DNA from 2 places in the Marinobacter sp. ST-43 genome. Region 2 is predicted to be linked to the other one. Evidence: riboswitches for the same ligand, from Rfam matches in the RefSeq annotation. Region 2 holds a riboswitch; the other holds the start of a gene.
The links. A riboswitch is a leader RNA that binds a small molecule or an ion and turns the genes downstream of it on or off. The one in region 2 is predicted to bind thiamine pyrophosphate.
Positions count from the first base shown of each region.

Region 1: another riboswitch for thiamine pyrophosphate. It lies ahead of thiB (thiamine ABC transporter substrate binding subunit); the one in region 2 lies ahead of thiC (phosphomethylpyrimidine synthase ThiC).

Region 1 is NZ_JASSVO010000001.1:744,455-760,117, forward strand. Features, by position in the region: gene QPL98_RS03510 (MacB family efflux pump subunit) at 1-1,686, opposite strand, end outside; gene QPL98_RS03515 (efflux RND transporter periplasmic adaptor subunit) at 1,683-2,837, opposite strand; gene QPL98_RS03520 (LysE/ArgO family amino acid transporter) at 2,963-3,568, opposite strand; gene QPL98_RS03525 (LysR family transcriptional regulator ArgP) at 3,658-4,530, shown strand; gene QPL98_RS03530 (cold-shock protein) at 4,777-4,983, shown strand; gene QPL98_RS03535 (DUF3581 family protein) at 5,177-5,923, shown strand; gene QPL98_RS03540 (putative RNA methyltransferase) at 5,905-6,756, opposite strand; gene QPL98_RS03545 (bifunctional diguanylate cyclase/phosphodiesterase) at 6,906-8,636, shown strand; partial or broken gene QPL98_RS03550 (metallophosphoesterase) at 8,690-8,986, opposite strand; gene QPL98_RS03555 (Fic family protein) at 9,105-10,595, opposite strand; tRNA gene QPL98_RS03560 (tRNA-Cys) at 10,877-10,950, opposite strand; tRNA gene QPL98_RS03565 (tRNA-Gly) at 11,008-11,083, opposite strand; gene QPL98_RS03570 (murein L,D-transpeptidase catalytic domain family protein) at 11,212-11,955, opposite strand; TPP riboswitch at 12,120-12,211, shown strand; gene thiB (thiamine ABC transporter substrate binding subunit) at 12,260-13,264, shown strand; gene thiP (thiamine/thiamine pyrophosphate ABC transporter permease) at 13,269-14,936, shown strand; gene QPL98_RS03585 (ATP-binding cassette domain-containing protein) at 14,929-15,543, shown strand; gene QPL98_RS03590 (MlaE family lipid ABC transporter permease subunit) at 15,580-15,663, shown strand, end outside.
Region 2 is NZ_JASSVO010000009.1:25,152-40,814, forward strand. Features, by position in the region: gene QPL98_RS12290 (class I SAM-dependent rRNA methyltransferase) at 1-418, opposite strand, end outside; gene gcvH (glycine cleavage system protein GcvH) at 425-817, opposite strand; gene QPL98_RS12300 (LysR family transcriptional regulator) at 865-1,755, opposite strand; gene metE (5-methyltetrahydropteroyltriglutamate--homocysteine S-methyltransferase) at 1,869-4,139, shown strand; gene QPL98_RS12310 (DUF2931 family protein) at 4,203-4,781, opposite strand; gene QPL98_RS12315 (DUF2235 domain-containing protein) at 4,820-6,880, opposite strand; gene cpdA (3',5'-cyclic-AMP phosphodiesterase) at 6,994-7,800, opposite strand; gene QPL98_RS12325 (DUF1249 domain-containing protein) at 8,011-8,496, opposite strand; gene QPL98_RS12330 (NUDIX domain-containing protein) at 8,493-9,113, opposite strand; gene thiC (phosphomethylpyrimidine synthase ThiC) at 9,228-11,105, opposite strand; TPP riboswitch at 11,186-11,299, opposite strand; gene QPL98_RS12340 (TolC family outer membrane protein) at 11,437-12,840, shown strand; gene waaA (lipid IV(A) 3-deoxy-D-manno-octulosonic acid transferase) at 12,897-14,150, opposite strand; gene lpxL (LpxL/LpxP family Kdo(2)-lipid IV(A) lauroyl/palmitoleoyl acyltransferase) at 14,168-15,226, shown strand; gene QPL98_RS12355 (mannose-1-phosphate guanylyltransferase/mannose-6-phosphate isomerase) at 15,223-15,663, shown strand, end outside.

The DNA of each region.
Region 1 (15,663 bases), on a different contig from region 2:
CCGGGCACCAGTGGCCATGCGAATACCGATCTCGCGGGTACGTTCGGTGACGCTCACCAGCATGATATTCATAACCCCGATACCACCCACAAGCAGGGAAATTGCTGCAATAGAGCCCAGCAGCCAGGTGAGCGTATTCTGGGTTTCCGAAATGGTTTCAATCAATGAAGCCATGTTGCGGATAGTAAAGTCCTCAATGCCATGGCGGGCCATCAGAGTGTCGTGGATGAGGGCTTCGATCTCATCCATACGATCGATATCGGCCACAGCCACGGTGATGTTGCGCAGGTGCGTTTGCCCGAAGATGCGCAGGCTGCCCGTGGTGTAGGGAACAAACACCACATCGTCCTGGTCCTGCCCCATGGGAGAGGCGCCTTTTTCATCCATCACACCAATCACCTGAAACAGCACGTTGTTAACCATCAGGTGTTTGCCGAGAGGGCTTTCGTCGGGAAACAGGGCGTTGGCGGTGGTTTTGCCAAGTACCGCCACGGCTGCGTAGCTGGCTTCATCCTCGGCGCTGAAGAAGGTGCCTTCAACCACAGGCCACTGGCGGGCAACCGGGAAGCGGAAGGAGGTGGCATTGATCTCGGCCGAGTGATCCCGGTTGGAATAGCGCAGCGTCTGGCCGCCAGTCAGTTCAGGTATTGCTGCAAGAACACCCTCTATCTCATTGATTGCTTTGAAGTCAGATGGTACCAGCGTGGTCACGCTCCAGCGCCCACCCCGCTGATCGGGCCCACCGGGGCGCACCAGCAGCAGATCACTGCCCATGGTGCTGATTCTGTCGACCACATCCTTTCGGGCCCCCTCCCCGATCGCCAGCATGGTGATCACTGAGGCAACCCCGATTACGATGCCAAGCAGGGTCAACGCCGTCCGAAACAGGTTACTGTGCAGGGAACGCACCGCGCTTTTCAGGGCTTCCTGCCAGTCACCAAGGCGGGAACGGCGACGGCCATTCTGCTCGGTTGCTGGCATCGCGACTGAGGGCACTTCTGCGCCGGTGTCCTCAACAATCTCTCCATCGGCAATGCGAATTTGCCGACGAGCCACGGTTGCCACATCGGGGTCGTGGGTGATCAGGATAATGGTGTGGCCCTGCTCAGAAAGATCGGTTAACAGCCGGATCACTTCCTGGCTGCTTTTACTGTCCAGAGCACCGGTCGGTTCGTCTGCGAAGATCAACTGGCCGCCATTCATCAGGGCCCGAGCAATAGACACTCGCTGTTGCTGACCACCCGATAACTGTGCCGGCCTGTGCGACAGCCGCTCGCCCAGCCCAAGCCCGGTGAGTAACCGTTCTGCCCTTGCGTGCCGCTCGGCCGGCGCCATTCCGGCGTAAATGGCGGGGATCTCCACATTCTCACGGGCAGTCATCCCGGGCAGCAGGTTGTAACTCTGGAATACAAAACCAAAGGCGTCACGCCGAAGCAGTGCCAGTTCGTCCCGGTCCAGGGCGGATACGTCCCTGCCATTGAATCGGTACTGGCCAGCGCTGGGCTGATCCAGACAGCCGAGGATGTTCATCAGGGTAGACTTGCCGGAGCCCGATGGCCCCATAATGGCCACAAACTCACCGGGCCAGATCTTCAGATCAATGCCTTTGAGTACAGGAACCGCCAGTTCACCCTCACCAAAGGATCGGGTAATGCCATGAAGCTCAATCAACGGCCGCGGGCTCATCTCAGCATACCCCGAAAGGCAGATCTGCCCTCACCCTGAGCGGCCCGTGGATCCCGGTTTGCGAGCACGACCTGGTCACCCTCGCTCACCCCGGACCGCACCTCCACGTATACCCGGTTGCTGATGCCGGTTTCGATGTCCCGAATCTGTGGCTGCCCTTTTGCATCCAGGACCTTGACCTGGTTTCTCGCCACCGCACTGACTGGCACCCGCAATACATTCAGCGCCTCATCCTGGATAAAGAATACCTGGGCGGTCATCTGGGGCAACAACCGCCCCTCCTGGTTATCGACCGTAAACAGGGCGTTGTAGAGCACCACGTTGTTGGTTACTTCGGGAGTTGGCTCAATGTACTGCAACTCTCCATAGAGCTTATGCTCGGCATCACCGAGTGTGGTGAAGTACACCCGCATGCCCGGTTGCAGCTTGCCGACGTCGGCCTCGGACACCTGGGCACGCACCCGCATGGTGCTCAGGTTGGCAATGCGCATAAGCAACGGCGCGGTCTGACTGGCGTTCAGGGTTTGTCCCTGGCGGGCTTCAATGGACACCACGGTCCCGTCCATCGGCGCATAGATTCGCGCATAACCCAGGTTGGCTTCTTCGGCCCGCAGTGTGGAGGAGGTCTGTTCAATCTGGGCTTCAAGCATGGCCAACTGCGCCCGGGCGGACGCTAACGATGCTTCGGCAGTCTGCAGGGATTCCCGTGTGGTCGCGTCTTCGCGCCACAGGTTCTGCTGGCGCTGGAACTGGGTCTCCGCCAGCCGCAGCTGGGCCTTGCGATCGGCTAACTGGGCCTGCTGGTTCTTCAGCTGGGCGCGGGTGGCATCCACTTTCGCCACATAGACGGTAGGGTCGATTTCCGCCAGCAGATCGCCGGTGCTAACGGGTTGGCCTACTCGTACGTGAATCAGCTCCAGCTGGCCGGAAACCTGTGCACCCACATCGACATAATTGCTCGGTTCAAGCACGCCGGTGGCCGAAACCAGATTCTGGATGTCGCCTCGGCTCACCGCCACGGTATTCAACGCCGGCTCATTGCCGTTACCGTTGCGGGCGTACCAAAAGGCAGCGAAAGCCAAAGCGCACAGTACAATCAGAAATCCAACCCACTTCAGCCAGCGATGCCCGGCACGGGTAGCAGAGGCCATTCAGATATCTCCATGAGTTCAAATCAGACCGAACCATAGAGAACTGATACGTGAAAAAGAAGTCGGGGATCAGGGTTTTGCGAAACCTTTACACGAACGATCTCAGGCGCAAAGAGGATATAGGGTTACAGCCCTCCTGCAGCGAGCTGAATAGCAATCGCAGCCATCATCAGGCCGATAACACCGTCAATCACACGCCACGCCGCAGGCCTGGCTAGCCATGGCGCCAGTCGGGAACCGGCCCAGGCCAGCGCACCAAACCAAAGCACGGACGCGCTGCTGGCACCTGCCACAAACGTGGCCGGATCCTGCTGCTGAGCACCCACGGCCGGAATCAGCAGTAACGTGTCCAGATAAACCTGGGGGTTCAGCAAGGTGACAGCCAATGTTGTAAGGATCACACCTTTGACGGTGCTGCGCCGAGCTTCCCCGGCCTCCAGCGACGCGCGCCCCCTCAAAACCCGATAGAACGCCTGGCCTGCGAGCAGCCCCAGGAACGCCACGCCCAACCACCTGAGCACATCCAGCGCCTCGGGCATGGCCATCAGTGCTGCACTCACGCCAAACATGCCCAGGGTGAACAGCAGGATATCCGAAGTCATACACAAACCTGCTGACCACCAATGGTGTTCACGACGAATGGCCTGGCTGAGAACGTAGGCATTCTGGGCACCAATAGCCACGATGATACCGCCACACACAACCAGGCCTGTCAGATAACTCTCAAACACCACTGCACTCCTTATGATTAATGACGAAAGCCTACCCCGTTACCGCTATACTTGAAATTCATCCTGTTAATACCTGATAAGTTTTTCTTATGCTTGACTACAAATTGCTGGAAGCCCTTGCGGCCGTGGTCGACGCCGGCGGTTTTGACAAAGCCGGCGACATGCTGGGCATTAGCCAGTCCGCCATTTCTCAGCGAATTCGTACACTTGAAGTCAGGCTTGGCCAACCTGTGCTGGTGCGAAGCCAGACTCCGAGAGCAACGCCCGCAGGCCAGAGATTACTCAATCATGTTCATCAGGTGCGCCTGCTGGAACGCGACCTGACCAGTTCCATTCCCTCCCTGGCCGAACCAGCCACTCGATTTCGCGTCGCGCTCAATGCCGACAGCCTCGCAACCTGGTGGGCCTCTGCCGTCGGCGACTTCTGTACCGAAGAAGGAATACTTCTGGACATGGTGGTAGAAGACCAGGACGTAGGACTGCGGCGCATGCGCGAGGGCGACGTAGCCGCCTGCCTTTGCAGCAGCCCTCAGCCGGTTGCCGGCGCCCGGTGCATACCGCTGGGAGTGATGACGTATCTGCCATTGGCCACACCGGAGTATACCCGCCGCTATTTTCCAGACGGGCTGAACAACGGGAGCCTGCAATCCGCGCCCGCCATTGTGTTTGGCCCCAACGACCAACTCCAGCATCGATTTCTGGCCCAGGTAGGCTATCAGGGCAAATTTCCGCACCACCTGTGCCCCTCATCCGAAGGCTTCGTAAAGCTCGCGCTGGCCGGCATGGGCTATGGAATGATTCCGGAAATTCAGGCCCGGGAGCATATCCAGGCAAATCAACTGGTTAATATCGCCCCTGGCAGCGGCCTGGAAGTACCGCTTTACTGGCACTTCTGGCGGCACGGTGGGGAGTTGATGTCTCGGTTGACCCGGAAACTTCAGGATTCTAACGGGCTGGTTTAAGTGGTTTCTGGTGATCAGGGTATCTGCCTAGAAAAAATAGCTATGCAAACCATCCAGACAGGAGTACAGTGGCGGTCGTTGGAAAGATTTAGCAAAGCATTCATCAATAAGACGCATCCCTGTTGTTATAAGTAGTGTTCGTCCTGTTTTTGATCACGCCAGTTTTTATGTTTCCGCACACCGCTGACCTGCCCTCACAACGAGATCAGGCGGCACATTAAATGATTGAATTCAGGATAGTAAAATATGTCTACTGTTACCGGTACTGTTAAGTTCTTCAACGAATCCAAAGGCTTCGGCTTTATCACTCGTGAAGGCGGCCCGGACGTTTTCGTTCACTACAGCGCCATTCAGGGCGGCGGCTTCAAGACTCTGGCAGAAGGCCAGCAGGTTGAATTCACCGTGACTCAGGGCCAGAAAGGTCCTCAGGCGGAAAACGTAGTTGGTCTGTAATTAACAGCCCAGTACGATCAAAAAGGCAGCTTCGGCTGCCTTTTTTGTTGCCTGAAATTCCGTGTTAGTCCGTATTCATCCTTATTAGTACCATGGTCGGGCTCACCTTGAGCCACGCTAAGGCCTATAATGCCTGCTCGGGTGAATTCACTCCCCAGGCCCTCGAGGCTCAGCAAACCAGAAAAGGCCCACCATGTTTTCTGAACAGTTCTATTCCGTCCAGGACGGACGTATTGTGATTTCCGCACCCCAGGCCAGCTACTTTGCCAAAGAGATCGCCGGGGACTTCAATCCGATCCACGATCCGGACGCCCGTCGTTTTTGCGTGCCCGGCGACCTTCTGTTCACCATTGTGGTGTCCCGTTTCGGGCTCTCAGAAAATATGACCTTCAAGTTCCGTAACCTGCTTGGTGCCGAGGTTCCGCTTGAGTTCCGCGAAAGCGAAAATGGCGAAGCCATCAACGTTGTCGACGAAGCCGGTAAGGTCTACCTGGAAGTTACCCGTAAAGGCGCGGTAACCCGGGATGAAAAAGTGATTGAAGAGTTCAGTCGGTGCTATGTTGCGGCGTCCGGGAAAAACTTTCCGCACACGCTCAAGCCCTTGATGGAATCACACGGGGTGATGTTCAATCCCGACCGGCCAATGGTGATGTATGAGAGCATGAGCCTGGCTCTCACGCAGCTGGAGAACCCTCAGCCAGACCTTGAGTTGAATAATGCGGATCTGGAAGTTGCGGGGAAACGCGGCAACGTAACGCTCGAATACAATTTGCAGTCTTCTGGAAAAACCGTTGGCGAGGTTTCCAAGCGCCTGGTGCTGGCTGGCCTTCGGGAATACTGCCCTGAAGCCATGGCCGGCATCGTCGAAGAATTCTACCGGCTCAAGGCAAGGGGTACCCGCTGGGGGATAGAGAGCGAGGATCAACCTGCCGGATTGTAACGTTCAAACGTTTGCAGGCAGACATCCACGGTTACCGATAACGTTTTCAGCGCCGCAGCCCGTGCCCTGCCTTCCGCACTCGCCCGGTAGAGGTGCGGGGTCATTGCCAATAAATCGGCAATAGGATCGGCGCCCTCGAGATGCAGTGTAAAGCGTAAATCCTGGGTGCCAATTCGCCGAAATCCTTCTGGTACCAGAGCCACTTTACGAGAGTCTGCGCGAACTTCCGGATAGACAATCTCCCGCAACTCCCTCAGATGATCCTGGCCGGCGTCTACTTGCACCAGTCGCCCACCCGGCCGCATAACCCGGGCAAACTCCGGATACACCGGAAATCCGAAAAGGCAAAGAAGACGGTCCACTGAAGCCGACAACACCGGCAGATTAGCATTGCTGCCAACCACCCAACATGCGCGCTTTTCCCTGCGCGCCGCCGCCAGCACCGCCCACTTGGAAATGTCCAGTCCGAGCAACGATAGTGAGATTTCGTCCTCCTGGGACGCTAGTTGGCGCAGATAATAGCCCTCACCACAGCCGGCATCCAGACAACTGAGTTCGCTGCCCGTCGCAGCGTCGTTCAGGATTGCAGCCGACACGGCATCCGCAATCGGGCGATAGTACCCCGCCTCAAGAAAGCGCTGGCGCGCCGCCACCATGGTTTTACTGTCGCCGGGATCTTTCGAGCGCTTTTTCTGAACCGGCAGCAAATGTACGTAACCCTGCCGCGCAATGTCGAAGCTATGGCCCTGCGGACATCGCCAGGCTTTATCTACCCGCTGCAGCGGGTTGCCGTCGAGTGGGCAGGCGAGGGATTCGAAGGAAGTGATGTTCACTGAGCGTCCAAACGTTGGAAATGCCGGGCCATTCTAACAAGGAATACCCCATCAGGCTCGCAAACTGCGGAATGGCTTCCTATTCTTGTTGTGAATGACTCGAAAACGCTTAGATGCGTTCTCACCCACCGGGAGGAGTCTCGTCCGTCATGGAGAGGAATAAGGACAGATCGTCGTTACCGTCACAATCGGAGCAAAGTGAACAAAAGTTCCATGAGTTGATTGAGAGCCTGCCGATGGTTGCCGTTCAGGGTTACGACCGGAATCGGAGGGTCATCTATTGGAATGAAGCCAGCACACGATTGTATGGGTACTCCAGAACTGAGGCTCAGGGAGAGCTGCTGGAGGACCTGATTATTCCGGAGCCCATGCGCGCAGCCGTCATTGAGGCCCATACTAACTGGCTTGATCACAACATCAGCATTCCCTCGGAAGAACTGGAACTGAAACATAAGGCGGGCCATCTGGTGCCGGTTTATTCCAGTCACGTCATGATCAAACAGGACACTGGCGAGTGCGAGATGTTCTGTATCGACATCAGCCTGGAAGAGCAGAAGCAAACCAGGGAAGAGCTGGTCCACCGCGCCAGTTTTGATGACCTTACCGGGCTGCCCAACCGCCGTTTGATGGAATCTGAGCTTGAAAGCCGTTTGGCGGAGGCAGAACGCCAGGATCGTGAAGTTGCCGTGATCTTTCTGGATCTGGACAACTTCAAACTGATCAACGATACCCTCGGCCACCATCACGGCGACACCCTCCTTAAATCGGTAGCCGACATTCTAAAGCAGGAACTAAGGCACAGCGATCTGCTCAGCCGTTTCGGAGGCGACGAGTTCGTGCTTCTTCTGTTTGATTTTGACGGCCCAGAGGGAATTCATGAATTGCTCCAGCGTCTGATCAAGGCGCTGGAAAACAAAGTGCAGCTTCAAGGTGATTGCTATCAGGTATCGGCAAGTTTTGGCGTCAGCCTTTACCCACACAATGGCGGCACCGTAGCAGAACTCATGGGCAACGCAGACGCGGCCATGTACCGCGCAAAGGAGATCGGAAAAAATACGGTCTGCTTCTACACCTCTGATATCAACGACCGGCTGGTCGAATACCAACAGATAACCGCCCTGCTGCGCCAGGCCCTGACAAATGGTGGCCTGGAGCTTTACTACCAGCCACAAATAGACCTGAGAACTGGTGGGACGACCTCCTGCGAGGCGCTTTTACGATGTTTCGATAAAGCATCAAACCTTGTCTCTCCGGCGACATTTATCCCGGTCGCTGAAAAATCCGGACTTATAAACCGTATCGGTGACTGGGTCATCGATGCCGCATGCAAACAGCTCAAAGCCTGGCAGGGAACTGAGCTCGCGGGCGTGCGTATTGATGTCAATCTGTCCGGTCGCCAACTGACCAATCCACACCTGGCTGACCAGATCCTGGAAACCATCCAACACTATGGCTTGAAACCTGAGCAACTCGGGGTGGAGCTCACGGAGAACGAGGTGTTTGGCAGTGAAGAAAGCCAAACCAGGCAACTGGAGCGCCTCAAGGCTGCGGGGCTCCATATATCCATTGACGACTTCGGCACTGGTTACTCTTCCCTGGTTTATCTTCGGAAGCTGCCGGTATGCAGCATCAAGATCGATCGAAGCTTCCTTCACTATGCTATGGAAAACGAAAGCGACATGTCCATCATGAAAGCCATGGTTACGGTCGGCCAGAGTCTCGGGTTGAGCATTCTTGTAGAAGGTGTAGAGACGGAGCAACAGGCAAAGCTGATACGTGATCTCGGTTGCGATTTCGCTCAGGGCTTTCTTTACGCCAAACCGATGCCGGCGAAAGCGGCAGAGGCGTTTATGAAGCTCCGGACTTCGCGCAATTTATAAGCAACGAACGAAGCCTGATTTCATTCGGATTAGCCTTGCTGAAGGGGTACGCCAGGGGGCCCCCAGAATCGGACTCCCTCGATTTCAACACCGCTGTCTTCCAAATAGATGGCTTCGGTTAATGCCTGCCGCGCGAGTTCCGGAGTTTCCTGAAAAGCCCAGTCATGGTTACCGGCAACAACAATCTTGTGCCTGTGAGGCAAAGTCCCAAGCCAGTCGTTGAAGTCTATGACGTTTTCTAACGTACCCTGCCCCAGGCAGTCCCCGGCATGAATCAGCACATCACCGTCCGGGATGCCTGGAATGCACCTATGCAGGCTGTGGGTGTCGGAAATACAGACCAATTTCATTTCATTCAATCTGTGTTTAATGGGTTAGAGATTTCGCTCCACTGTATACAAGATAACAGCAAGCTGTTGGCAATTTCGGTAACCCTTTTTCGACAATCAGGGGTAGAAGCCCTCGCTGCTACATAGGCTTGATGTCTTCATTTACCAGGATTCGATATGCCTGTTCCAGCGCATCGAAGATCTCTTCTGGAACCTTGTACTGATATTGCTTGCGTCGGTGATTCGAAATGCGGCCGTTCTGGTCCAGGCAGAACATCACCAGCCTGGAGAGATCGGTGTTGGGTATATCGAAGGACTGGTCTATGCGGCGGTAGATTTCGTCGTACCGCGTGAGGAACACGGTCTCTTCTTTCAGGTGTTGTTCAATAGCCTGTTTGGTTGCACGGGCCATAAATTCTGCGCAGTGGGTGCCATCCCAGTACCGGTAAAGGGCTTCATGGCCCTTAAATTCGAACTGAAACTGGTTTTCGTCGATGTAAGTAACATCCCAGTACTGCCTCGCTTGTTCCGAAAACGCTTGCAGCACACCTAGATATTCGGATTCATTCTGGCGTAACACTATGGATACAGGAAGCACCAGGCCATTCTGAAGGGCTCCACGCTGGCACAGTACCTGGTGAAACAAAAACCGGGACAGGCGGCCATTGCCGTCCATAAAGGGATGAACAAAAACAAAACCAAAAGATACGATGCTGGCCAATACCAGTGGGTCCGTATCTTCCGGCTGCTGGTTTGCCAGCACCATCAGATGTTCCATCAAGGAACGCGAGAGTTCCGGGGCCGGCGGCACATAGCTAACACCCAGCGCACCGCGCAGGCCGTTACTGAGATAGTTCTGTTCCGTTCGGAAAGACACCGCCTGGGAGAACACGTTGCTGATAACGGCGTTTTGCAGGTCTACCAGGTAGTCTTCATCCAGTTTTCGGGGGCTGTGGGCCTGTTTCAGCAGGTTCACAAAGCGGGTGGCTTTATCTTCCGACGGTGCTTCGTTTTCAATGGCGTAGGAATCCCTAGTTTCGTGCAGGTAGGCCCAGGCCAGCGTGCGGTTAAGAATGTCTTTCGGCAGCGACTCGGTAAACTCGGTTGCTTTTTGCAGCAAGTGTTCATCAAGCAACGCCTGAAGCTCTCTGGTTCGCCGCACTGTGATGCAGTAATCCAGTGTGCCCAGGCCATTGAATATCACTCGCCAACGGGGATTCTTCTGTCCCTGGCCGGTAATGTAGGCTTTGGGGTTAAACAACGGCACGTAAGCCTGCTGGATGCTCTCCGTGGCGCGTCGAATCGTCTCACCGGTAAAGTGTTCCCACAGGAAGCAGGCCTTGCGCAGGTATTGGCTGTTTGGGGAGGCATCAAAGGCCTGCCGGATCTCAGGCTCTGGGATGGCCGGCAGTGCCTGGGCCAATACTTGCAAGTTGATACCTTCGTGTTTGATGGCAAACAGAACGTGCCCCAGGCGATCGTCCGGGGCCGGGGCCAGCTTTGCGGGCACAGCAATAGTCTGGCCGATGGTTTCCTTGCGGGTGACCGAGCGCACTTCCGCAGATATCGCCGGCGCTATGGCCGAGATACTGTCCTGATTAATAAGATGTGCGTAACCTGCGTACTGCATGTTTTCCCTTTCATCCCCTCGCCAAAACTTTATTTACACGAAACTCCCTTTTTTTACACTTTTGATAATATAGGCAACATTTTTTACACGCAAGGTCCGGGTGCTCACATTGACTGTACCTGCTGCGAGGCACTAAAAGCGAGAGCAGGAAATCATCTCGCCGTTATAGTCAAAATCGACGCTGAAATCGCTGAGAGAGATGGAAAAAATTAGGAAAACGTTCGCGGGAAAGACGCCGGTTATTTTCCGAAATCGTAAGCAACTGAAAAGCAAGGGTAAAATGGAGGCGCGGGTCGGAATCGAACCGGCGTACACGGAGTTGCAGTCCGCTGCATAACCACTCTGCCACCGCGCCGGGGAAGCCTGGATTCTGGCTTTTGCTCTCAGGAGGCATTGAGAGACTTGGAGAAATTGGAGCGGGAAACGAGATTCGAACTCGCGACCCCAACCTTGGCAAGGTTGTGCTCTACCAACTGAGCTATTCCCGCTCTAATGTTTCAGAGGCATTGCCTCGTCAACGGCTGCGTATTCTACGGATTCCGCCTTCGCCGTCAACACCTTTTTTTCAACTTTCTGTTTTTACTGAAAATCTGCACAAAGTTTAGCCAGCAACGATTCAGGATCGATCCCCAGCCACCGCTGTTGCATTACGCGCACCGGCCAGCTGCCCGGCGGAATCGCAGTTCAGGTAACTGGAGGACTGGAGCCACTCCTGATCGGGGTAGTATTTAAACACCAGCTGTCCGCCCTTGAGCTCGTCTACCACGGTTTTGATGATTTGATTGTCTACCGCCGGACAGCCATGACTACGGCCGATTCTGCCGTACTTTGTTACCCAGCTGTCCTGAACGTAGTCTGCACCATGGATAACAATTGCCCGCTGACGAGCCAGGTCGTTGAAACCCGGTTCCAGTCCATCAAGGCGCAACGAATAGCCATGGGAACCCCGATAGGATTCGGCGGCTTTGAACAGGCCGATACTGGACTGGTGACTGCCCTCGATATTGGAAAATGCGGTTGCCTCAGCATTACCGGAGTTTTTACCGTGAGCCACGAGGTCACGAAGGATTAATTCTCCTTCGTTCAGATCAAACAACCATAGCCTTTCTTTGGAGGACGGCAAAGAGAAGTCGATCACCGCCAGCCGCTCTGGCATGGCCGTGCCATTGCTGATGGCGCAACGGGTTGCCTTGAGTGCGGCTTCGAGAACCTGCGGGCTGAGCTTGGGAGCCGCGGAGGCCAAACGTCCAAACATATCATCGTTCGCGGTTTGGGCGTGGCCTGCGGCCGACAACCCAAGGGTAAAAAGCGCGCCTGCAACCAGAGCAGAAATTCCTCGTCGTTTGTGATGCTTGGGCATCAAACTTACCTCTCAACCAGATAGAAGCTGCATAAATCCACAGATCAAAAAATGCCCCATTCTATCAATAAAAAATGAGACACCCGTCATCGCCGTACAAAAAATAAACAAGCAGTAATCAAACATACGAATTCCGGGGTGTGGCTCCGGCGTGATAGCATTGACTCAACTCAACGGGGTGCCTGGAAGGGCTGAGACCATACCCGCGGAACCTGACCCGGTTAATACCGGCGTAGGGATTGAGTCACCACCTTTCGTGGTGTTCGCGGCATGGCACCCCCGCTACTGAACAAGGTGCCAATGTATGATTTCACGCTTGATTCCCGCGTTGTTCGCCGTGTCGCTGCCGCTGATGGTTGCCGCCGATGAACCGACCGTCCTGAATGTGTATACCCACCCCTCCTTTGCCGCCGAATGGGGCCCGGGGCCCGCGGTTAAAGAGGCGTTTGAAGCCCAATGCGGCTGCTCCCTGAACTACACGGTATTGGACAGCGGCGGAGACATTCTGCAAAGGCTCCGGCTGGAAGGAAGCTCCACCCCGGCAGATGTGGTTCTGGGGCTGGATACCGGCACCATGGAGACCGCTCGGCAAACCGGCCTTCTGGGCCGCCACGGCCAATCACTGGAACGCCTGGCATTGCCTGTTAACTGGGACGACGACACTTTCGTGCCCTACGACTGGGGCTATTTTGCCTTTGTCTACGATACAGAGCAGTTGTCGGAACCGCCCTCAAGCCTTGAAGAACTGGTCAACGCGCCAGACGATCTCAAGATCATCATTCAGGATCCGCGCACCAGCACACCGGGACTCGGCCTGTTGCTCTGGATGCATGCCGTCTATGGTGATGAAGCGCCAGCAAAGTGGCAGCAGCTCAGCGACAAGATTCTCGCAACCACCCAAAGCTGGAGTGACGGTTATTTCTCGCTATTCATGAATGGCGAAGCGCCTATGATCCTCTCTTACAGCACTTCTCCTGCGTATCACATGGCTATCGACAAAACTGACCGTTATCAGGCGGCCCGTTTCAATGAAGGACATTACCTGCAGGTGGAAGTCGCCGCCCTGGTGGAAAGCTCCGATAACAAGACACTTGCCAGAGAGTTTCTGGACTTCATGCTGACCGCGGACTTCCAGCGTCATATTCCACTGAAGAATGTAATGTATCCGGCGGTTGATCTTGGCGATGAATTGCCAGACGTTTTCGACAAGCTGATTACACCATCCGAAGCCCTGTATATAGACCCCGCGAAAGTTGCCACCATTCGCCGACAGTTGGTGAACGACTGGCTTGATGCACTGACCGACTGATGTGATGCCAACACACGCGAGTGCCGCCCCCTTCAGCCATCCTGGCTGGCAAATCTGGCCCGGCCTGTTACTCGGCACCGGGCTATTGCTGCTCGTGGCACTTGGCCTGGGGAGCATACTACAGGAGGCCGGAGAGCTGGATCCGGGGCGCACGCTGGCAAGTTCCTATTTCCAGAGCGTGGTCCGATTTACCCTTTGGCAGGCCTTTTTATCTGTCCTGTTAAGCTTGGCGCTGGCGCTCCCGGTAGCGACCGCCCTCGCCCGCTACAGAAGCTTCCCTGGTCGCACATTGATTATGCGGCTGATGGAGTTGAGTCTGGTTTTACCCACTATCGTGGCAGTCTCAGGCATCATAGCGGTGTTTGGTCGGCAGGGCTGGTTCACCGGCCTGCTCAATATCTGGGTTCCTGGAAATGGATGGAATCTTTATGGGCTGAACGGCATTCTGCTCGCCCACGTGTTCTTCAATGCGCCACTGGCGGCCCGAATCCTGTTGCAGGCTCTGGATTCCATACCCGCGCCACGAATGAGAACCGCCTCTCAGCTTGGGCTCGGCGGCTGGTGGCTGTGGCGTGCGGTACACTGGCCCGCCATCAAACCGGTCCTGCCCGGCGTGGCGGCACTGGTGTTCACGCTCTGCTTCACCAGTTTTGCCATCATCATGACGCTGGGCGGAGGGCCAGGAACAACCACCCTGGAAGTCGCCATCTACCAGGCACTGCGCTTTGAATTCGATTTCGCCCGTGCCGCACTGTTTGCCATTCTGCAGCTGTTGATCTGTGGCAGCCTCTGGTGGCTGGTTTTCCGGAAACGCCTGGACACCGCGGTACTGCCAAACCGACGGCTATCGCGTCAGGTCCCTCTGTTCGCACGGCGCTGGCAAGGGTTTTCAGCAAGTCTGCTCCTGGCGATTTTCACGGCCTTTCTGGTCGCGCCACTACTGGCTATTATTCTGCGCGGTTTACCGGCCTTGTGGCCAACGGCGGATGCTACTTCTATTTATCAACAGCTATTGCCGGCCACCGCTCGCAGCCTGTTAATCGCCATTCCAGCCGGGCTCGGTTCGGTGGTCGTTGCCTTGCTAACCCTGGCGGCAACCAACAGGGCTCGTCTGCGCTGGCTGGCCATAGTGCCGGCCGTCACTGGCTATCTCCCATTGATCGTACCGCCTCTGGTACTGGGGACCGGGCTTTTTATTCTGTTAAGGCCGCAATTGGGGAACACCATGCAGGGCTGGTTCCTGGTGGCACTGATCAACGGGCTGATGGCCGTGCCGTTTGTGCTACAGATACTGCGCGGACCTCTCGCAAGCCTGGACGCCGGATCACTCAAACAGGCAGACCAACTGGGCCTCCTGGGCTGGTATCGATGGCGATGGCTGTATTGGCCGCATCTGCGCCGTCCAGTTGCTCTGGCCCTGGCGTATGGTGTGGCATTATCTCTGGGTGACTTCGGTGTTATCGCCCTGTTCGGCAGTCCCGGCAAACCCACTCTCCCCGTTTTGCTATATCAGCAACTGGGTAGTTACCGCTTAGGGGAGGCCGCAGGTACCGGACTCTGGCTGTTGGGGTTACTGATACTGATTTTTGTATCGCTCTCCCGTGTTCCCGGCATTAAGTCCAGAACAACTTCCGCTGCGAGCCAACCACTGCCGGAGCCTGAACATGCTTGAGATCAAAGATCTGGCCTTCGAGTATGGCCCTGACGGCCATCTCTGGCGATTCGATTTTTCCGTGCCTGCTGGTGAATGTCTGGCCATCCAGGGCCCGAGCGGTTCCGGCAAATCAACCCTGCTCAGTCTGGTTGCAGGTTTTCTCCCGCCAGCCAGCGGCCGGATTCTCTGGCAGGACAAGCCGATCCACTTGCTAAAACCCTGGCAGCGCCCGGTAACGAGCGTGTTCCAGGAACACAACCTGTTCGAGCACCTGGATGTCTTTACCAATATTGGCCTTGGCATTCACCCCGGTCTCAAGCTGGATGAATCTCAACGCCACGCCATTGAAACCGGGCTGGAACGCACCGGGTTAGCAGGTTTCGGTCCCAGAATGCCTGGCGAGCTTTCCGGTGGCCAACGCCAGCGCGTTGCCTTGCTGCGAGCCATCCTGCGGCGCCAACCATTGCTCTTGCTGGATGAGCCAATGACTGGCCTGGACACCGAGACCCGGAAGATTCTGTACGCCATGCTTCTGGAAGAAAAAGCCCGGGGCATCACCATGCTACTGGCCAGTCACGATGAAGAAGAACGCAGAATACTGGCAGACAGCCACTGGAATCTTTAAGCTTTCAGAGAACTCAAACAGGGACTCCGTGACTCCGTGGCAAATGAACCCGGCCTATCTCAGCCACTTGGCGCCCACACTCTCGGTAACGCCGAATTCGGTGGCCATACGCTGAAGTTT
Region 2 (15,663 bases):
CCTCCTTCATCTGCTCCATGCCGGCGGTGGAGATCTGCACTACGACGACATCATCAAACCGGTCTACCACCAGGCCAGAGAGACCATCGCTGTCGCCGAATACCCAGCGATAGAAGGGTTTATCAAACAATCGCTCCCTCAGACTCAGGGCCGCCTCCATGCGATCAGTCAGCCGCTTGGGCGTCATGCCGTGAGCAGCATCACGACTGATCAAACGACCGCAGATCAGGGCATGGGGATTCACAAACGCCACCCCCATCGGTTTGTCGTTCGATGCCCGAACCTGCACCTGCGCGCCGGGCTGAAACTCCGTCAGCGGGCTGCGGCGGGTATCCACCTCGTTGCTGTACACCCACAAGTGACCGGCCCGGAGACGACGTTCTGCGCCTTTGCGCAGGTAGAGAACGGGAAAATCCATCAACGATTATTCCTCAGCGGCCACGTGTTCAGCGTAGGCAGCCGCATCCATGAGGCCCTCCAGCTCGCCTTCGTCGGCCAGCTTTACCTTGAACATCCAGCCATCGCCGTAGGGGTCTTCGTTCACGATTTCCGGCTCGTCTTCCAGCTTTTCATTGATCTCGATGACCTCGCCGGTTACCGGGCTGAAAACGTCTGAGGCGGATTTCACGGATTCTGCCACGCCGGCTTCTTCGCCGCCGTTTACCGTTGCGCCCGTTTCCGGCACACCGATGTAGACCACGTCTCCCAGCTGCTCCTGGGCAAAATCGGTGATGCCCACGGTGGCGGTGCCGTCAGCGTCAACGCGCACCCACTGGTGAGTTTCGATGTACTTCAGATCAGAAGGGATTTCACTCATGATTTGTGTGTCCTGTGATAATTTTCCGCGCAGTTTAACCGAAGAGACTAGTTCCAGCGAATGCTGCGGGCCAGCTTCACGAACGCGTTCAGATAATCCACCGCCTCGTCACGCTCCCGGAAACCCAGAAAAATCTGTTTGGGCATACCTTGTTGACCGAGTTTCAGGGCTCTGATGGGCATGTTCCGGGCATAGTCATCCACCAGCCAGCGTGGTAACGCACTCACCCCTCGCCCTGCAGCAACCATCTGCAACATGATATCGGTGGTCTCAATGGTCTTATGGCGTGCCGGTGCGGTATGCGCCGGCAGAAAAAACCGCGTGAAGATGTCCAGACGCTCTACTGCCACCGGATAAGTAATCAGCGTTTCTTTTTCGAGTTGATGCGGCTCTACCCATTTTTCATCGGCAAGCGAATGATCTTCCGACACCACCAACACCTGTTCATAATCGAACACGGGCTCAAAACGTACACCGGGCTTATGCAACGGGTCCGGGGTAACCAGCAAGTCGATATCATGACCAAACAACGCGCCCATGCCGCCGAACTGGAACTCCTGTTTCACATCCACATCGACATCCGGCCACTGCTGCAAGTAAGGGCCTACTACTTTCAGAAGCCATTGATAGCAGGGGTGACACTCCATGCCAACTCGCAAGCTGCCGCGCTGACCTTGGGCAATCTGGTGAATCTGCATCTCAGCGTGTTCAAACTGCGGCAGCAACCGGTTGGCCAATGCCAGCAACTGAACGCCAGCTTGGGTAAAACGCAACTGGCGCCCCTCGCGGAGCCAGACCGGCGTGCCCAGTTGCTGCTCCAGCTTGCGAATAGCATGGGACAGCGCCGACTGAGTGAGGTGTAGCTGTTCCGCCGCCGCCGTCAGTGAACCCTGGCGCTCCACGGCTCGCATAATCTCCAGATGGTGCCGCTCGACCATGGCCTCTCCGTGAATTTTTCTCATGATTTGGTGAAATAATACCATTTTTATTCATGTAAAAGCCCGCTTAACCTTGAGACCTCATTCAACGCACAAGATTCAAGGACTCGATCATGGCAACCACACATAACCTCGGTTTCCCCCGTATCGGTGGCCAGCGCGAACTGAAATTCGCGCTGGAAGACTATTGGGGCGGCCGGCAAACCGAACAGGAACTGGCCATTACGGCGGCCGATCTGCGCCGGCGCCACTGGCAGCAACAGGCCGGGCTCGACTATGTGCCGGTGGGCGACTTTTCCCTTTACGACCAGGTGCTGGATATGTCCGTCACTCTGGGAAACCTCCCCATCCGGGCCGCCAGCAAAGAAGGCTCGGAGCTGGATGCTTACTTCCGTGCCGCACGTGGCCGGGGTGCCAATGATAGCCCCTGCTGTGCCACTGCCGCTGGCGAGATGACCAAGTGGTTTGACACCAACTACCACTATATTGTGCCGGAGCTGACAGCTGACACTCACTTTGAACTCAATCCGGAACGACTGTTAACACAACTGTCCGAAGCACGGAAACAGGGACTCAACGCAAAACCCGTGATTATCGGCCCGGTGACCTATCTCTGGCTGGGAAAAACCTCGGATGGAAGCAATCCTCTGGATTTGCTGGAGCGCCTGCTACCGGTGTACTCCCAACTCCTGGAAGCCCTGGCGGATGCCGGTGCGGAATGGGTTCAGATTGACGAACCTGCCCTGGTCACGGATCTGGACGCCAACTGGCGCTATGCCTTCAATCTGGCTTACCACCAGCTCAAAGCGAACCGCCCGAAACTGCTATTAGCCACCTATTTCGGCGAGCTCAGGGACAATCTTCAACTGGCGTGCGAATTGCCCGTTGCAGGCCTGCACATTGATGCTATCAGCGCCCCGGCTGAAGTCAGTCGCGTGGCGGACTGGCTACCTAGCCACAAGGTGCTTTCGCTCGGGGTGGTCAATGGTCGCAACATCTGGAAATCGGATCTGAACAGCACTCTGGGCTGGTTGGAGCCCCTGAACGAAAAACTGGGCCAACGTCTGTGGCTGGCACCGTCCTGCTCGCTCCTGCATGTCCCTGTCGACCTCTCCCGGGAACAGGAGCTTGATAGCGACATCCGCAACTGGCTGGCGTTTGCGGTTCAGAAACTCGACGAACTGCAGATTCTTGCCAGAGCACTGAACGAGGGCCGCAGCAGCGTGCGCGCCGAGCTGGCAGACAATCAATTGGCCATTGATAGCCGCCGAAACTCCCATCGCGTGACCAATCCGGAGGTTCGAAAGGCCGTTGCAGCCGCCACATCTGAGCTTGGCAATCGCCAGAGCCCCTACCCTCAGCGAATCGCCCGCCAGCGGGAGAGACTAAACCTGCCCGCCTTCCCGACCACGACTATCGGATCTTTCCCACAAACCCGCGAGATTCGACAGGCGCGGCTGCAATTCCGTAAGGGCGAGCTGAGCGAACAGGCTTACATCGAACAAATGCGAGCAGAAATTGTTCGCTGCGTGGAAGCGCAGGAAAAGCTCGGACTGGATGTTCTGGTACACGGCGAACCGGAACGTAACGACATGGTGGAATACTTTGGCGAGCAACTGGACGGCTATGCCTTCACGCGCTTCGGCTGGGTTCAGTCTTACGGTTCGCGCTGCGTGAAACCGCCGATTCTGTTTGGCGATATCCGCCGACCCCAGGCCATGACCGTGGAATGGATCCGCTATGCCCAGTCGCTGACGGACAAACCAGTGAAAGGGATGCTGACCGGCCCGGTGACGATTCTGAACTGGTCTTTCGTGCGGGATGATCAGCCTCGCAAGGATTCCTGCCTGCAACTGGCCCTGGCGATTCGCGAGGAGGTTCAGGATCTGGAACAAGCCGGCGTGAACATCATCCAGATCGACGAAGCCGCTCTGCGCGAGGGCCTGCCGCTGAGACAGTCGGACTGGGCAACGTATCTGGAGTGGGCGATCAACAGCTTCCGCATCGCCGCCAACGGCGTGGATGACAGCACCCAGATCCATACCCATATGTGCTACTCGGAGTTCAACGACATCATCGAAGCCATTGCCCGTATGGATGCCGATGTCATCACCATCGAGACCTCACGGTCAGACATGGAACTGCTGGATGCTTTCCGGAGCTTTGAATACCCCAACGACATTGGACCGGGCGTATACGACATTCATTCGCCCAACATTCCGGACAAGGAACACATCATCAACCTGATGACTCTGGCGGCTGAACGTATCCCCGCAGAACGGCTGTGGATTAACCCGGACTGCGGCCTGAAAACGCGGAAATGGGAAGAAGTGACGCCGGCACTGGAAACCATGGTGGCGGCAGCGAGGGAGCTCAGAAACTAGATTTTACAAACTGCAATCTGCGGGTGCGGCCAGGAAAACGCACCCGCAGATTTAGCGGTGCGACTACCACTTGTCGAGCTGCAGGCCATGCTCTTCCAGGTAATCGCCATGCTCTTCCAGATAAGATGCTGTGGCACTGGCAAAGTCATCGGGGTCACCATCAACCTCAGTGGCTGATACACGCATCACCTCCACTGCGTTACTTCGCTGGCTCATCATCCACATTACGACCTGGCCGCCGGGGGCCAGCCCAAGTACCAGTGAGCTCCGAGGCCTCAAGCCGGTTGTTCCGTCCGGATATGAGTGTGCGGCTGGCTTACGCATCTTGTCTTGAAGACCCTCCGGAACACGAATCAACGAGAAATAGAATTTTTGCTCTGCAAATGAAAACCAATGAAGGGCGATCAGGCTGGGGAAGGGAGACATTTCGCCACCGCCAACCCGGCGGGGGCCAAATTCCCCAATCCAGCAACAAGAAACTGAACCAACAGGGTACCACCAGCTCCTTTCACCAGGTTTTTCCAATTGCAGATGCACAACCCGCATCTGGTATTGCTTAGGTGCGGCGACACCAATGTATAGCGGAGACTCGTCTTTCGTCCAAGTGGAGCAGCCGGCAATAGCAAAGGCTAGTGCGAGCATTAATGCAATCCTTAGCAATCTACACATTACGAAATCTCTCAATTGTTGGGATGGATGGTTCGCTTTCCAGAGTCTGCCGGCGCATTTGGGCTAAAGTGTCGTCCGAGACGAAAAGTGGCTACGAGGCCCTTCACCATTGTTCGAAGGGGATTATAGTTCGCTGAATAGTGAGTATATCGCTGACGAATCAGTGCGCGCTGCTCTGTGCTTAGCGAAGGGCTGTCGGAACCGGAGGCAACCTGATCAAGAATTGTTTCAGCAATTGACTCCAAATCCTCTGGCAATTTTGCCCCGTCGCTACTATTGATATCACGGAATGGGACACCGGCTTCCTTTGCCAGTTCACACATTACTTTTAACGCTATAAGTGAATACTCTCCCCGAACCTCACGAATCATTCGCAACGCCAATTCAACCCGACCGTCAGGCGCCGGATGAGATGAGACTTTTTTGTAGATTCCCAAGTAGGAATCCGCCTCAGCGCCAAACCCAGCGGTCGCTGAGTCATATCTTTCGGACAATTGATCTGGTGAACTACGCTCTCCAACCCAGCCTTCTGAGACAATTGTCGACCTGAGTTCCTCCAGATTATCCCACTGCATAGTCTGTTCCGGCCAACGATGCCGACTGGTTGGAATCAAATGGTATGGGGTCAGGAGGACATCCTCGCGTTGCGCATCTGGATAACCTCCTCCGATATCTGAATGTACACCAGGCAAAGATATTTCACGGAATGCCTCTGGCAGACTCCCATCAGCATTACGTAGGCTATTCAGGGAAAAGTTTTTCCTGACTTCGTCGGCGGCAACAATATGCACAGCGCGCTCAACATGTGCCGGGTCGAGGGAGACCCTTACAGGTTCATTCAGACTATTGCCGGGCGCAAAATCCAGCAATAACGGATTCACGATAGCCGCAACCGTATCGAATAGCCCAACAAAGCGAATTTTTGTTTCTTCAGGCCAATCAATACCCTCTTTTCGAAATGCCTCACCCAGCGCCCCACTCTGCCCCTTCTGTATTTCGTATACGGCATGACGCGCGGATGCCGCTCCGCGACTAAATCCGAACAAATCAACCTTCAGAACTCTAATCTGTCCAGGAAGCTCCAGCTCACTAACTCGGTTCGCAGCATTGGCGAAAACATCGCGAACCTGACTAACTATACCCGTCTCACCCATTCCTGAAATCGATCCAACCAGCGAATCACCTTCGCCAGTTTTAGTACCAATTCCAGGTGCATAGACCCATAGCCGATGGATTACTCGATTCCCAGACTTATCTTTAGTTTCGGCATAATGAGTAGCCAGTTTCGCCACATTACTCGGCGCATTGCCATAACTCCCACCCATTGCCAGAGACAATCGATACTCACACTCCTCCAGGGAAATATCGCCGCGCTCAAAGGCCTCAACGCACTCGGTCGCCACGCGCTCCTCCAGTTCCCTGGAGTTTTCAGCATTGTTGAGGGTGCCATCAGTAAAGATGCCAATTTCGAGATGGATTTCCGGAGGTGCTTCAGTGGTGGAAGATTCGGTCGTCTTGGTCCGTGCAGAGACAGGCAAAACGTTTTTCGAGAATAAGCTGGGTGAGCCGCCGGATTGAACGTCTTGCCGCGAAGCCTGCTCGCGCTGTTTAAGGCGATACTCCATCGCGAAATCGCCTGAAGGCAGACTTCCCACGCCCAGACTGCCCTGAACCCGCAAATCTCCCGGGGTAATACCGTGCTGATTCAGAGCGTTTACTCCGGCGCTGATTTCGGGATCGACTCCGGCCTCTGTCACTTGCCAACGGCCCTCGCCTCTCTCCCCCTCACGCCAACGCACGACGGGTGAGGATGGTGCTCCATCAATACTGTCAAAAACCAGAAGAAGTCGCCCATCCCGTATTTCCCGGAGGACATTTTCGATATGCGTATTGCGCTGTAGATTGAACGCCCGCGCTCCCAGACCGTAAGTTGCCGGCTGTCCAAGGAGGCGCTCCAGATTCATGTTGGGGTTGTTCTGAATAAAGCGTCGGGCTTTTTCCAAGGCAAAAAAGGGCGATTCCAGCCCTGGCAGATCCGCAGCCCGCAGATCCTGAGGTTGTATGATTCTCATTCCAAGTCATCCGTTGACGAGTGCTGATCTTCCCTGTGAAATCCCCTTCACAGGGTTGTCATATTATCAAAGCCGTCAACGTAAACCGTGATCTGCCTTCAGCCAGACCCGAATCAATACCCGGTACTCTTCTCGTCGAGGTCAAACTCGAAACTTTCCGCTCGGCGGACTTCCGTCTTGAAGCTGCCTGAGGGATCAAGTTCCAGCCAGCGATAACCCGGTGCCAGAGGTTCCACGGCAAAGTCACTGGATCCTGTGGCGAACTGGATGCAAGTAGAAGGCGTGGCCAGCAGGCAAGCACCGTTGCGCTGCTGTTCAAGCTCTTGATGGATATGGCCCCACAGCACTACCCGAACCTGCGGATGCCGGTCAATCACCTGCCAGAAGGCCTCCCGGTTTTTGAGCCCGATTTTTTCCATCCAGTCTGAGCCGATATCCACCGGGTGGTGGTGCAGGCTAACCACAGCAGGCATCTCTGGTTGCTCGGACAAAGCCCTGTCGAGAAAACTCAGCTCATCGGCCGAAAGCTCTCCAAACACCTTGCTGTGTACCGAGGAATCGAGCATGACAAACTGCCAGCCGCCCTGGATCCATTGTTTCTGATCAGAGCCGGACTCCGCCGCAATGGAAGATAAGAGCGCGGAATCGTCATGATTGCCAGCAATCCAGAGCGAGGGGCAATCAAACGCCTTCAGTTGTTCAGCGAAATAGCGATACGCCTCCGGCGATGCATCCTGGGTGAGATCTCCGGTGGCAAGAATCAGGTCGGGCTGGCCGTGATTGCGAAGCACTTCGTCAATCACCGCCGCCAGGCTGTCACGGGTGTTGACTCCCAGCAAGGCGCCATCCGCAGACGCCATCAGGTGCGGATCGGTAAGCTGCAACACATTGAGTGGGCGCGCCGTTGTGGGTTTGGTCATGCCAGGCCTGTTCTGTTTTCTGCAAGCAGTTGATAATCCAGACAAGTGTACGATGGCTTAGTTCAGATTGATTGTTCACGAATGGAAGGTGGATCACATTCTGACCAGCGGCACGCTATATTTTGCAGTATTTGACAACCCTGCCACAGGTCCGACAACCGGCTTTATAGACTTTCGGCGAACTGAGAAACCGTTCAGAGATGAGGGTTTTCAATCGATGCCTTCGCCCGCAGACCAGGCTGCATGCTCCATCGGCAGGTGCCCGAAACGCAGGCAGTAGTCCAGCCAATCGGCCAGGAAGCCGTTCACCTGAACCTTTTCATCCGGGTGATGCATAAACCGGTTCGGATAGTCATTCACGGACGCAATCTGTCGTTGCCGGTAGCAGCTGATTACTTCGGCCATGAGGGCATCGTGGTATACGCGCACTGTCATCCGCGGGTTGTTCAGCCATCGGCCGCTGTTGTGGACTTGCTCCAGCAGCAGGGTTTCTGTGAATCTGGCCGTTTGCAGCACTTCAATTCGCACCCGGCCCAGGTACTGGTTCTCCCGGTGCAGTTCGAACTCACATACGGGTTTGCCATCCACCTCAAGTTGGCGCAGCTTGCGCAGGCGCTGATAGTTGCCGTCGCAGAGCGCCCCCAACTGGCGCAGGTCCGGCACATATTGCCTGGGCCGCTTTACCCACTCCGTCATGCTTGCCACTCCCGCTGCAAACGCTCCCGGTTCAGTTGCAGCCACTGGATGGCAATAATCGCGGCGGCGTTATTGATGCGGCCATCAGCAATCATGGCAAAGCATTCTTCCGCTGACACCACGTGGCTGAGAATGTCCTCGTGCTCATGTTCCATACCGAAAACACCACCAGCCTCGGCGGTGCTGATCTGACCGCAATACAGGTGGATCATTTCCGTGGTACCGCCGGGGGAAACCAGGTAATCGCAGATTTTGTCCAGGCGACTGAAACTCAGCCCAGCCTCTTCCTGACCTTCTCGCTGGGCCACCTCTTCCGGACTCTCACCATCCTCATTCATGCCAGCAACAAGTTCCAGCAACCAGGGGGACTGGTTACGGTGGAGCGCCCCCAATCGAAACTGCTCCAGAAGTACAACCTCGTCGCGCGCCGGGTCGTATGGAAGCACGCAGGTGGCATCACCCCGGATAAACAGTTCCCGGGTAAAGACGGGCATGTCGCGACCATCGAAGCGTGGATGCGTCAGCCAGAGTTTGTCCATTCGGAAGAAGCCCTGGAACACGGTTTCACGTTTTTCGACTTTGACGTCGCTGGCGTTGAACTGGAATGGTTTTGGCATTACTTCACCCGGTTGCGCATTCGGCCTTGAACGATAGCCGGAGCCACGGCGGGGTGCAAGTTAACACCCCGCCAGGCTCGGATTCACGCCATCACGGAACCAAGTGAATGCGGGTCAGATCTTGTCGTAGATCTTGCTGCCCGATTCCACAAACTCCCGTGATTTCGCCTGCATACCGGCATCAATCGCCGACACCTCATCGATACCGTGCTCTGCCGCGTAATCCCGGACCTCCTGGGAGATTTTCATGGAGCAGAACTTGGGGCCACACATGGAGCAGAAATGCGCCACCTTGGCCGATTCCTTGGGAAGGGTTTCGTCGTGGTAGGCGCGGGCAGTATCCGGGTCCAGCCCCAGGTTGAACTGGTCTTCCCAACGGAACTCGAATCGCGCTTTGGACAACGCATTGTCGCGGATCTGGGCACCCGGGTGACCTTTTGCAAGGTCTGCAGCATGCGCGGCGATCTTGTAGGTGATAATGCCGGTTTTCACGTCGTCCTTGTTGGGTAGTCCAAGGTGTTCCTTGGGCGTGACATAACAAAGCATGGCACAACCGTACCAACCGATCATGGCCGCCCCAATGCCAGACGTGATGTGGTCATAGCCTGGGGCAATATCGGTGATCAGCGGTCCGAGCGTATAGAACGGCGCTTCGTCACAGCATTCCAGCTGCTTGTCCATGTTCTCCTTGATCAACTGCATCGGCACATGGCCGGGGCCTTCGATCATGCACTGGACGTCGTGCTTCCAGGCAATTTTGGTGAGTTCTCCGAGGGTTTCCAGTTCACCAAACTGGGCGGCATCATTGGCATCGGCAATAGAGCCCGGGCGCAAGCCGTCACCAAGACTGAAGGAGACATCATAGGCCTTCATGATTTCGCAGATGTCTTCAAAGTGCTCGTACAGGAAACTTTCCTTGTGGTGAGCCAGGCACCACTTGGCCATGATGGAACCACCTCGGGACACAATGCCGGTGGTGCGTTTGGCGGTCAGCGGTACGTGGTGAAGGCGCACGCCGGCATGGATGGTAAAGTAATCCACGCCCTGCTCCGCCTGTTCAATCAAGGTGTCGCGGAAGATTTCCCAGGTCAGATCTTCGGCCACGCCGCCGACTTTTTCCAGGGCCTGGTAGATGGGCACGGTGCCGATGGGGACCGGGGAGTTGCGGATGATCCATTCCCGGGTTTCGTGAATGTTCTTTCCGGTGGACAGATCCATGATGGTATCCGCTCCCCAGCGAATGCCCCAGGTGAGTTTTTCCACTTCCTCTTCAATGGAGGAGGTCACTGCCGAGTTGCCAATGTTGCCGTTGATCTTCACCAGGAAGTTGCGGCCGATGATCATCGGTTCGATTTCCGGGTGGTTGATGTTGGCGGGAATGATGGCGCGGCCCCGGGCCACTTCATCCCGAACAAACTCGGGGGTAATTTCAGGGGGCAGGTTGGCACCGAAGGACTGGCCGGGATGCTGTTCCGCCAGCAAGCCGTTAGCCCGGGCTTCCTGCAGTTTCATGTTTTCCCGGATGGCAACGTATTCCATCTCCGGCGTAATAATGCCCTGGCGAGCATAGTGCATCTGGGATACGTTTCGTCCGGGCTTGGCGCGCAGTGGCTTTCGCTCGTCCATAAACCGAAGGGGATCAAGCTGAGGGTCTTTCATGCGGCGGCGGGTGAATTCGGAGGTGTAGCCTTCCAGTTGCTCTACATCGCCCCGTTCGGCAATCCAGGCGGCACGAACCGGCGGCAAGCCCTTACGCAGATCGATAGTGGCTTCCGGGTCTGTGTAGGGCCCGGAGGTGTCGTACACCACCACCGGCGGGTTCTTTTCGCCACCCATTTCAGTGGGGGTGTCGCCCACGGTAATTTCCCGCATTGGCACCCGTAGATCGGGTCGGCTACCCTGCACGTATATTTTTCGTGAGCTTGGTAATGGTTTGATTGCTGCGGAGTCTACTTTTGCGGAGTCGCTGAGGTATGCTGGTAAGTCCGTCATGATCTGCTCCCGGGTGGTCTTGTGGTATCGGGTCGCGTATGACGGAGTTGCGACAAATAGCCGTACAGGCATGGTGTCGCGGTTCATCTGGCCTTAATCCCTACGCCGGTATTATCCGGATCAGGTCGCGGGTTCTGCGTTGCAATCTCAGCCGATCGCCAGTTTATGGCGAATCAGCACCCCGTCAAGACGCGATTCTGAATTCGTTTGTCCACAAAATACGTGGACTTAGCAAGTCTAGAGACGGGAACGATTATTGTCCATAATGGTCAACCAATACCTTTGGGTCATTGCCGGGCAGATTCCCGGTGTCAGTATTTCAGGAGAACCAATGAAAAAACGTTTACTTCCAGGATTGATCACCCTGCTCGCAGCCCAGCCTGCGCTTGCTCTGGATCTGATGGAAACCTACGAGAAAGCCCTGTCTTACGACTCCGGCATTGCCTCTGCCATGGCACAGTTCCAGGCCCAGCAGGCCGCCAGTGATGTGAGCAAGAGCGCCCTGCTGCCCAAAATCTCGGCGGTTGGGTCAGCAAGCTACACACGTTTCGAGCCCAGGAATATACCCGGGGGGGCAAACGCCGATGAGCTGACGCGGCAACTCTTCTCGGGAGACAGTTATCGAACCTACCGCTACGGCGTCGAGCTGACCCAGCCACTGTTCCGGGCTCAAGACTGGTTCAGCTACGAAGCCAGCCAGTTCCAGGCCGAGGCGGCCGAGGCCCAGTACAACCTGGCCCAGCAACAACTGATTCTGGATGTGGCAACCGCCTACTTCGATGTCCTGCGCGCCAAGGACACCGTCACAACCGCAAAAGCGACTGAAACGGCCATCCAGCGCCAGTACGAACAGGCCCGGGAACGGTTTGACGTGGGGCTCATTGCCGTCACCGAAGTCTATGAAGCGCGTGCCAGCTACGACGATGCCAGGAGCCAGCGCATCGCCGCCGACAACGACCTGAATGTGGCCAGGGAACAACTGGCCCGGTTAACCGGAGAATATCCGGACGCCATGGAAAATCTCAGGCAGAATTTTCCGCTCGGGCGCCCGGAGCCCATGGATCCGACTTCGTGGGAAGCAACCGCGGTGGAGCAAAACTGGTCTATTCAGGCGGCCCTGAGGCAACTCAATGCCAGCGAAGCCAGCCTGAAAGCGGCAAAGTCCGGTCATTTGCCAACCCTTGAGCTGAGCGCCTCCTACCAGGAAACCAGTCTGGAGAACGCCCTTTCTACCCAGCAGGAGGGCAACCAGTCCGTTGCCTCACTGTCACTGACCATCCCGCTCTACACGGGCGGCGGCACCCAGGCCGGCGCCCGGGAACAGCGTTCGCTGGTCACCGCCGCCGAACAGGACCTGAATACGGTGCGCCGGGATGTACAGGTGAACACCCGCAGCCTGTTCCTGACCGTGAACAACAACGTGGAGACAGCCTCTGCCCTTGAGCAGACCATCATCTCCCGCCGCAGTGCACTGGATGCAACCCGCGCCGGCTATGATGTAGGTACCCGGAACATTGTGGAAGTGCTGGATGCAGAACGTGCGTACTACGTGGCCCTGCGGGATTACGCCAACGCCCGCTATGACTACGTGATCAACACCCTGCAACTGAAGCAGGCGGCAGGCACCCTGAGCCCGCAGGACCTGATTGACCTGAACAACTGGCTCAGTGAAGGCGCTCAGGGCATAGAGGCACTGGCCAACGATGAGGAAGTGCTGGACGACCCGATGCAATAACGCTGGCCTTGAGCATTACACCAGCCAGGCGGGCCTCCTGATTCAGGGGCCCGTTTTTACAGGCGCTCGACAATACCCTCAACGACCCTGTCCAGTGCCCCGCGATTTTTATTCACCACCGCCAGTGCCCGCTCCCCCAGAGCCTGCCGTTCTTCCCGGGTCGCCATTAAACGGACCACGGCCTGGCCCAACTCGTCCCCGCTTTGGACCATCACCACACCCTCGCCGGCACGAAGGCGCTCATACACCGTCTCAAAGTTGAACACATGCGGGCCGGAAAGTACCGGAATACCCCAGGCCGCCGGCTCCAGCGGGTTGTGCCCGCCCCTTTCAATCAATGAACCGCCGACAAACGCCATGTCACCCGCGCCGTAGAGCATCATCAGCTCGCCCATGGTGTCGCCCAGGTATACCTGAGCATGGGCAGGATCTTGCTGCAGTGAGCGGCGGGCCACGTTGAAACCGGCTTTTTCCGCCAGCTCCGCCACCGAACCAAACCGGTCCGGGTGGCGGGGCACAATCACCAGCAAAGCCTGCGGGTGTTGCCCGAGCACCGCCCGATGGGCCTCCAGCAGCTGTTCATCTTCGCCGGCATGCGTACTGCCAGCGACCCACACGGGCCGCGCTCCCAGGATTTGTCGACACTGGCGGGCTGACTCACGAATGCCTTCGGTGATATCCACGTCAAATTTCACGCTACCCGTCACTTCCACACTGGCCGGTGCGACACCAATGCGCCGAAAACGCTCAGCATCTTTCTCCGCCTGGGCGGCGATCCAGGTAATTTTCTGCATGACCGGTCGGACCAGTCCCCGCACCCGCTCGTAGCCCCGGGCCGAACGCTCCGAGAGACGGGCGTTGATGAGGAAAACGGGAACCTGTTTGCGGTAGCACTGGGTGATCAGGTTCGGCCAGATTTCGGTTTCCATCACTACCAGGATGCGAGGCTTTATTTGTTTCAGAAAGCGCCCTACGGAGCCTGGCGTGTCGTATGGGGCGTAGGCGTAGGCAATTTTGTCGCCAAACATCTTCCGGGCCTGGGCCAGTCCTGTTTCAGTTGTCGCAGTCATTAGAATGGAGGCATCGGGATTTTCCGCAACCAGCCGCCCGACCATAGGACCTGCTGCAATCGTCTCACCAACGGATACCGCATGTACCCATATAACTGTACCCGACATCTCTGGAACATAGCCTAAACGATGCCACCATTTCTCTCGACGCGCGGGCGCCTTCCGACCACGCCACCATAACCGGCACAAAATCAATGGCAACGCCAACCTGATTAGCTGCGAATAAATGAAGAGCAACACGCGGGACTCCCGGCGAAATGATGCGTTATCATAGTGAAATCATTGTATCGCGGGGCATCTTGCCTTCGGACAAACTTTTTGTCGATTCAGGAACAGCAATTTTGAATAAGAAGTACCGCCAAAAATCCCGGAATACTGACTACTCAGCCTACCTCCATCCCCGCTGGTGGCCAACCTGGGTGGGCATTGCTCTCATGTGGTTTACCGCACAGCTTCCCCTGCGTATTCAGTGGAAGTTGGGGAAAGCTGCCGGACTGATCACATGGAAGTTGGCGAAGAGCCGCCGGCACATCACCGAAACAAATATCCAGCTGTGTTTTCCGGAATACAATGACAAACAACGGGCGGCCTTGGTCCGCAACTCATTTATCGCCAATGGCATTGGCCTGATGGAAATTGGAATTGGGTGGTTCAGAAACACTGAAAAGCTGAAAAAAATCACCTCTATTCATGGCCTCGAACATTTCGAGAAAGCCAAACAGGAAGGTCACGGCATTTTGCTGATTGGCGGCCACTACAGCACATTGGAAATGGGTGGTTCCCTGGCAACCCTGTATATCGATTCTGATGTCATGCAGCGCGACCACAACAACCCGCTGATGAACGCCGTAATGACCCGCTCACGCGCCAAACGCTACGGCAAAGTACTGGCGGCCAAAGATCTTCGCGGACTGTTACGCAGCCTGAAAGACAACCATGCTGTGTGGTACGCCACCGACCAGGACTATGGCAGGAAAGACATCGTCTTCGCACCCTTTTTCGGCGTACCCGCAGGCACAATCACAGCAACCTCCCGCATTGCTGAACGCAGTAAGTGCGTAGTGATGCCATTCAGTCATTTCCGTCGAGAAGACAAGCCCGGATATGACATCTATTTCCACCCACCTTTAGAGCATTTCCCAAGCGGGGACGATCTCGAAGATGCCACGCGCATCAACGCGGTTATTGAAAATGAAATTCGAAAAGCACCGGATCAGTATCTCTGGATGCACCGCCGGTTCAAGACCCGACCGAACCCAGAGGACCCCGGATTCTATAACAAGAAGCGCAGGAAACGCTCCGGAGCATCAAAATGATCTATCCAGTCATCATGGCCGGTGGCACCGGCTCGCGCCTATGGCCGATGTCCAGACAACTGAATCCGAAACAGTTCCTGAAACTGACCGATGACAAACTGTCGATGCTGCAGCTGACAGTTGCGCGACTGAAAAGCATGGAAGCAGCCGACCCAACGCTCATCTGCAACGAGGAGCACCGGTTCCTGGCCGCTGAGCAGATGCGCCAAGCAGGCCATGACGACGCCAGAATCATTCTGGAACCCTGCGGGCGAAACACCGCGCCGGCCATAGCCCTGGCTGCCCTCCAACTGGCAAAAACCGTCGACGAAAACGAAGACCCTTTGATGCTGGTACTGGCAGCGGACCACCTTATTCAGGATACGCCAGCCTTCCAGGCGGGCATTGCCCGCGCCATTCCACTGGCCAACCAAGGTAAACTGGTTACCTTCGGCATT